Linked DNA regions of Stratiformator vulcanicus. The protein of the gene in region 2 interacts with the protein of the main gene of each other region in a pairwise test. Links are inferred from orthologs where the notes say so. Each region holds a gene or a part of one and is shown on either strand. Other genes may lie near its edges. The genes, in order: kdsB and Pan189_RS20865.

Region 1 (3,314 bases), 2.7 Mb from region 2 along the record:
CACGCGAGTCAGGTGCGAAAAGCCGGCGTGGTCGAGTGACTCGTAAATCGACTTGTAAGCATCGCGATGATCGATGTATTTGCCCACGACGCCGATCGTGATTTCGTGCTCGGGGTTTCGGATTCGATTGATTAACTCCTGCCACTCTTCGATCAACAGTCGACCGGCATTCATCCGCAGCTTGTTGACGATGAGCTGATCGAGGTTGTCCTCGGCGAGGCTCAGCGGGACCTCGTAGATCGAAAATTCTTTGTCGACCTCGACGATCACCGACTGCTTTTCGACGTTGCAGAACAGCGCGATCTTGTCGGTGTGCTCCCGCGGGATCGGCTTCTCGCAGCGGACGATGAGGATGTCGGGCTGAATGCCGATCTGGCGGAGCTGCCCGACGCTGTGCTGCGTCGGTTTGGTCTTCGCTTCCCGTGCCGCCTTCAAGTACGGCACGAGAGTCAGATGAATGAACAGACAGTTATCTCGCCCGATGTCGAGCGGCACCTGCCGGATGGCTTCGAGGAACGGCAGCCCCTCGATGTCGCCGATCGTGCCGCCCAGTTCGGTGATGACCACATCGACATCCGGCCCGGCCAGATTGAAGATCATCGATTTGATCTCGTCGGTCACATGCGGGACGACCTGCACGGTGCGGCCCAGATATTCGCCGCGACGTTCCTTGTCGATCACCTTCTTGTAGATCTGCCCGGTCGTGTAGTTCGATTCGCGGGTCAGGGGGCTGTTGGTGAACCGCTCGTAGTGTCCCAAATCGAGGTCGGTCTCCGAGCCGTCGTCGAGGACGTAAACCTCCCCGTGCTGGTAGGGGCTCATCGTGCCGGGATCGACGTTGATGTAGGGATCGAGCTTCTGCATCCGGACGGAGAGCCCGCGTCGCTCGAGCAACAGGCCGATCGAGGCGCTGGTCAGCCCCTTTCCGAGCGAACTAACGACGCCGCCGGTCACGAAGATGTGTTTGGTCATGCTTTGGCTGAGTGGAATCCGTCGGAAGGTATGTACGTCATTGCGAGCGGGCATTCGTACGAGTGGGCTTCACCGCGAGTCGTCGTCTCAGACGGACTTCGCAGCGTGACGAGTGAAAAGAAGGCCGGCGCGTGTCCGTTTCCGCCCCTTCGCCCTCACTCCCCCTCGCCCTCTCGCTGATACCGAACCCGCCGGGCGAAGCGAGCATAATCTTCCGCGGTGTCGATGCCAATCGCCGGGTGCCGGACTTCCGCCACGACGATGCGCCCGCCCAATTCCAAAGCGCGGAGTTGTTCCAGCTTCTCCAATTGCTCCAGCGGAGAGGGCGAGGCATCGGCCAATTTCAGCAGAAAATCGGCCCGATAGGCGTACACGCCGATGTGCAGCTTCCACGGCGAATTTGCTTTCAGCAGTTCGTCCGGTTCTTCGTCGCGCACAAAGGGAATCATTGCCCGGCTGAAGTACAAAGCTGTGCCATCTTGCGTCATGACGACTTTCACGCACGATGGCGAATCGCGGTCCTCAGCCGACTCGATCGGAGTCGCGAGAGTTGCCATCTGGGCATCGGGCCGCGAGCGGAGCGTCTCGACGAGCAGGTCGAGCTGCGACGGATCAAGCTCCGGCTCGTCCCCCTGCACGTTGACCACGACGGCGTCGGTCGGCAAATCGAGCCGCCTAGCGACTTCGGCAATGCGATCGGTTCCGGAGGCGTGCTCACCGGTCATCTCGACCTCGCCGCCGAATTCGCGAACCGCCTCGGCAATACGTTCGCTGTCGGTCGCAACGATCACCCGTTCGAAGCAGCCCGCCCGGCTCGCCGCCTCCCAGGTGTGCTGCAGCAGCGGCTTGCCGGTCTCGGACAGCAACAACTTCTCCGGCAATCGGGACGACTGCAGTCGGGCGGGGATCATTGCGATAACCTGTGCCATGTCTGATCCGCGTTGTGTCGGTCAGTTGCCTCGCGAAGAGTCACTCCGCGGTGTCACCGAAGCGAGACTGATCGCTGACAGCGATAGAGCGTCGTGCCGCAGCGATATTGCTGCAACGATGCCCGATTTTCGCTTCGATGCAAGGCTCCTCCGCCACCCCGGCTTTTCAGTTCGCACTCGCCCGGCGGCGGAATTGGCTGGGGTTTAAGACTTCGAGGCTGCCATCGGGGGACTCGACGAGGTAGACGAGTTCGCTGCCGAGGTTGACGCCGCGGGAGGCGAGAAATTTGCCGTCGGTGTCGACCGTTAACGTGCGGGCGGGGCCGTCGACCGTGGGGACGAGCACGCAGGTCCATTCGACCGATTGTTCGTCCACGTTATAGAGCCGCAGCGTCCCGTCCTTTCCGCCGGCAAGCAGCCGACTGTCGTCGAACCAGTCGAGGGCTTCTTGCGAAATGTCGCCGGCGTGCTGAAATGTCGCGACGCGGGTGCCTTCTGTGTCCCAAACGGTGATGTTGCCGCACCAGGTGGCTGTAGCAATCCGACTGCTGCTCCGACTCCAAGCGAGCGTTTTTGCAGGCGCGCTTTCATCGAGACGAAGCGTTCGCGAGCCAACACCGTCACGCTCGCGAATAGTAACAACTCCTGATCCGCCAGTGGCGATCGATTTTCCGTCCCGAGACCATTTCAAGTCATGGTGTTGGCTCGAATTGGGGAGCGTTGCAATCTGCGTCCCGTCGGGACGGAAAATGCGAATTTCATTGCGAATTAAGATGGCGATCTCGTCGAGACTTGACCAGTCGATGACGTCGTCATGGTGGTCGGTCATCGGAATAATTACGCGTGATGAACCGTCGATTCCGACAACCTTGGCGTGCCTTGCCGTGAAGTCCGCAATGACGAGTGAGCGGCTGTCGGAACTCCAGCGGATATCGTTTCCTTTATCAACTGACTGCCACAACTGGCGTGTGCCTTGAAACAGGGCCGCATACCCGCCCGTGCCGGGGCCGAGCCTCGCTGCGAGCATTTTTCCGTCGGGGCTCCAAATGAGCCGTGCCGCGTCCTCGTCCTCGTACTTCAGATACGATTGCACTTCGCCGATAGGTGAGGCGATCAGACCGCAGGGGCCGCCGCGGGCCAGTCCGACCGCGATGCGTTTTCCATCCGTTGTGATGGAGACGCCTTTGACTTCAGCAGGTCCACCGAGATCTTCGGACGTCTCGACATGACCCGCCAACGTGGCTACGCCGAGATGATAAGACCTGCCAATTCTGCTGGCTGCCACGATTCGGTTCCCTTCGGGTGACCAATCAATTGCATTGGAATGCACTGTACCCTTTTTGGTCACGGGAGCGTCCGGCCCGTGCGGCCAAACATAAACGCCATGCCCTCCACAGACCGCTAACTTTCTGC
Region 2 (3,281 bases):
CCTCACCGCTCGCGGGCGAACTTTCTGTCGAAGAATGGAAGCGGCTGCACTGCATCCACGCCGCGCACCACCTCAGTTTTCTGGTGCCTGAAGAACAAGAATGAGTGGCACGGACAACGTCCGTATCTCGCGCTGCTTCATAGCTCGACAAGCCGCGCACGAAGTAAGCGGATCAACCCGTGCGATATCCGCTCACTTCGTGCGCGGCTTGTATTCGTTGACCTTTCTGACTTCGCTCAATGCTCTTGCGGCTGCGCCGCCCGGACGGTGTCCGGGCCACACGAGGAGTTGCTAATTATGCCGGTTTCTAGACGCATTATTGATGACCGGCTCTACGTTCACTTCGTGACGTTTTCTTGCTACCGGCGTCGGATGCTGCTCGATGCCGACCGATCGAAGCGCATCGTTCTAGGGTGTCTGCATTCCGAAATGCAGCGACAGGCGGCGAAGTGCGTGGGATTCGTGTTGATGTCGAACCATGTTCACTTTCTGCTCTGGTTCGATGTGACGGACCAGCTCTCACATTTCTTGAAGGATTGGAAGCGGAACAGTTCATCGGAGCTCGCGACGTTCCTGCGGCGGACTGAATATGGAAAGTCGATTCCTCCCAGTGACCCGATTTGGACGCCGCGGTACTACGCCTTCGAAATTGAGACCACGGGAGTGCTTGAGCAGAAGCTGAATTACATCCACGACAATCCTGTTCGGGCAGGGATGGTCTCCCGACAGGCCGATTATCGGTGGAGTTCGGCGCGCTGGTACGAACGGCGAGAGGATGTCGGTATCCCAATCTCGTGGACTGACTGAATAAATCAGAGTGGCACGGACAACGTCCGTGTCGCGCAGCGACCAGAGCACTCAGCTCACCATTTCGAGCTTGTCGGGGCGCTGACCACAATCGAAAGAGTCAGCTGAATGCTCTTGCGGCTGCGCCGCCCGGACGATGTCCGGGCCACACGAGGAATTGATTGACTGAATAGACCAGAGTGGCACGGACACCGTCCGTGTCGCGCAGCGACCAGAGCACTCAGCTCACTGTTTCGAGCTTGTCGGGGCGCTGACCATTATCGAAAAAGTCAGCTGAATGCTCCCGCGGCTGCGCCGCCGGGACGATGTCCGGGCCACACCGGCAAAAAATTATTCGAAAAGCGCCAACGTTCCAAGACGACCGGTCGTACTAGAGGCAGGAGACAAAATCATGGCACGACCCAGACTCAGTGACGACAAGCGGCGGGAATTAATCGACCGGGGAGCACAGTTGCTTCTCAGCGGCGGATTCCACGGCACGGGGCTCAAGACGCTGCTCGACGACGTCGGCGTGCCCAAGGGCTCGTTCTACAACTATTTCGAAAGCAAAGAGCACTTCGGGGCCGAGGTCATCCGTGAAGTTGGTCGACGATCGGTCGAGAAGCTGCGGGCCCAAGTCGAACGCTTTCGCGACGGCATTTCGGGCTTGCGGGCGTTCTTTCGCGAACAAATTCGGGGCTATGAAGCCAATCCCTGCCACGGCGGATGCCTTCTGGGCGCAATGGGGAACGAAATTGCGGGCGAAAGTAAGCTGTGCCGGGAAGCCCTCGCCGCTCGCTTCTGTGACTTCGAGGAGACGTTGGCCAAGGGCATCGCGAAGGCACAGGCGGCCGGCAAGGTCCGAGAAGACCTCTCCGCTGAGGTACTCGGTCGGGCGATTTTTGCCGCGTGGGAGGGCGCGTTGATCCGGATGAAAGTCGCCGGTTCGACGGCTCCGCTGACCGAGTTCGAAACCGTTTTTCTGAAAGGCTTCTTGGCAAAATAGACGAGGCATTCTTTTTTAGGTCGCATTTGTAGACGACCGGTCACTTTTTTACCTGAACGAAAGAGAGAAACCATGGCTGCCACAACTTCCAAAGCAACCAGGACATTGACCGACGAGAACTTCCAACGGGAAGTCGAGGACGCTCAGCAACCGGTGCTGGTCGACGTGTGGGCCGAGTGGTGCGGCCCCTGTCGCCTCGTCGGGCCAGTGATCGACGAGGTCGCCGAACAGTTCGCGGGCCGCGCCGTCGTCGGAAAACTCGACGCCGATGCTAATCCGCAAACGGCGGCATCGCTGAAGGTCAGCGCCCTGCCGACGGTCCTGGTCTATCGGGACGGCGAGGTCATCGATCGCATCATCGGCGTGCAGAGCAAGGACCGTTACGCGGGGGCCTTGCAAAAGGCGCTCGGCTGATCGGTACCGCCGCAGTCCGGTTTGTTTCTTCGAAGCCGGCGGCCAGTCGCCGCCGGCCTCATCCGGCTGAATTTTCACTGCAATTTCCGCCTTAAGGACTCTGACAATGGCTGATTTCATCCGACACACTCATGACACCGTTTCTGACGCCGGCCAGGCGGCCTTCCAGAAGGCCGAGCAGACGTGGGGCATGATCCCCAATCTGATTCGATTCCAAGCCGAGGCCCCGGCGGTGGCTGATGCCTACATGACGATGCACGGCATCTTTTCGAAGCAGACGTCGTTCAGCCCGACGGAGCAGCAGGTCGTCCTGATGACGTCAAACTTTGAAAACGACTGCCACTACTGCATGGCCGCTCATTCCATGATTGCTGAGAAAAACGGAATGCCGGAGGACGTGCTCCGAGCGCTTCGCGAAGCAACGCCGATTGCCGATCCGAAATTGGAGGCGCTGCGCGAGTTCAGCCGGAAAGTCGTCGTGAACCGCGGCTGGGTTGAGGAGGCAGACATCAGCGATTTCCTCGACGCCGGCTGGACCAAGCAGCAGGTGCTGGAGGTGATCCTTGGGGTCAGTTTCAAGGTCCTGAGTAACTACACCAACCACGTCGTTGAAACTCCGGTGGATAAACCCTTCGAAGGGCACGCGTGGACGAAACCGGTCGACGCGGCGGTCTAACCGTCGACTCGCCGTGGTTACGACAAACGGCAGAGGAGCCGGATCGCGACGCGCGATTCGGCTCTTGCCGTCTGAAGCGTTCCCCATTGGGAAAAAATCGGGATTGGTCGCAGATCGACCCATCAGCGATTGTGAATATGGGCTAATTTTTCAAGTGACGACCCTCGCAGAGGATTCAGCCTTCCCCCGATGCAAAGATTTCATTAACGTCCGCTGCCTTCCTGATTCTCCCCGGCGAATATCTCTTTAAACGGTTATTCCATAACGCTTTGCAACGCGACACACTCCGTTGTAACGCCGACCGGCCGTTTCCCGCCACGTTGTAAATTCAGCAATAACCCTAAGAGGTTTCCTCGACATATCATCAATTGTTGATCTATAATTGGATGTTATGAACGC

Evidence for each region.
Region 1: the proteins of Pan189_RS20865 (region 2) and kdsB interact in binary tests that used the Escherichia coli proteins (3 or more experiments, as listed by UniProt). The link is inferred for Stratiformator vulcanicus from one-to-one orthologs.

The regions. Positions count from the first base shown.
Region 1 is NZ_CP036268.1:2,500,448-2,503,761, forward strand. The notes cover bases 15-3,007. They hold kdsB (3-deoxy-manno-octulosonate cytidylyltransferase), read right to left. Parts: upstream 1,902-3,007; coding sequence 1,128-1,901; downstream 15-1,127. Other genes in these bases: pyrG (CTP synthase), read right to left, coding at 15-972; Pan189_RS09725 (protein kinase domain-containing protein), read right to left, coding at 2,068-3,007. In the rest of the region: more of pyrG, read right to left, coding at 1-14; more of Pan189_RS09725, read right to left, coding at 3,008-3,314. UniProt on the Escherichia coli protein: Activates KDO (a required 8-carbon sugar) for incorporation into bacterial lipopolysaccharide in Gram-negative bacteria.
Region 2 is NZ_CP036268.1:5,186,338-5,189,618, forward strand. Bases 36-2,995 are described here. They hold Pan189_RS20865 (TetR family transcriptional regulator C-terminal domain-containing protein), read left to right. Parts: upstream 36-1,198; coding sequence 1,199-1,792; downstream 1,793-2,995. Other genes in these bases: Pan189_RS20855 (DUF1569 domain-containing protein), read left to right, coding at 36-104; Pan189_RS20860 (REP-associated tyrosine transposase), read left to right, coding at 298-807; trxA (thioredoxin), read left to right, coding at 1,865-2,206; Pan189_RS20875 (carboxymuconolactone decarboxylase family protein), read left to right, coding at 2,313-2,882. Outside these bases: more of Pan189_RS20855, read left to right, coding at 1-35; Pan189_RS20880 (hypothetical protein), read left to right, coding at 3,274-3,281. UniProt on the Escherichia coli protein: Involved in response to both electrophiles and reactive chlorine species (RCS). Represses the transcription of the nemRA-gloA operon by binding to the NemR box.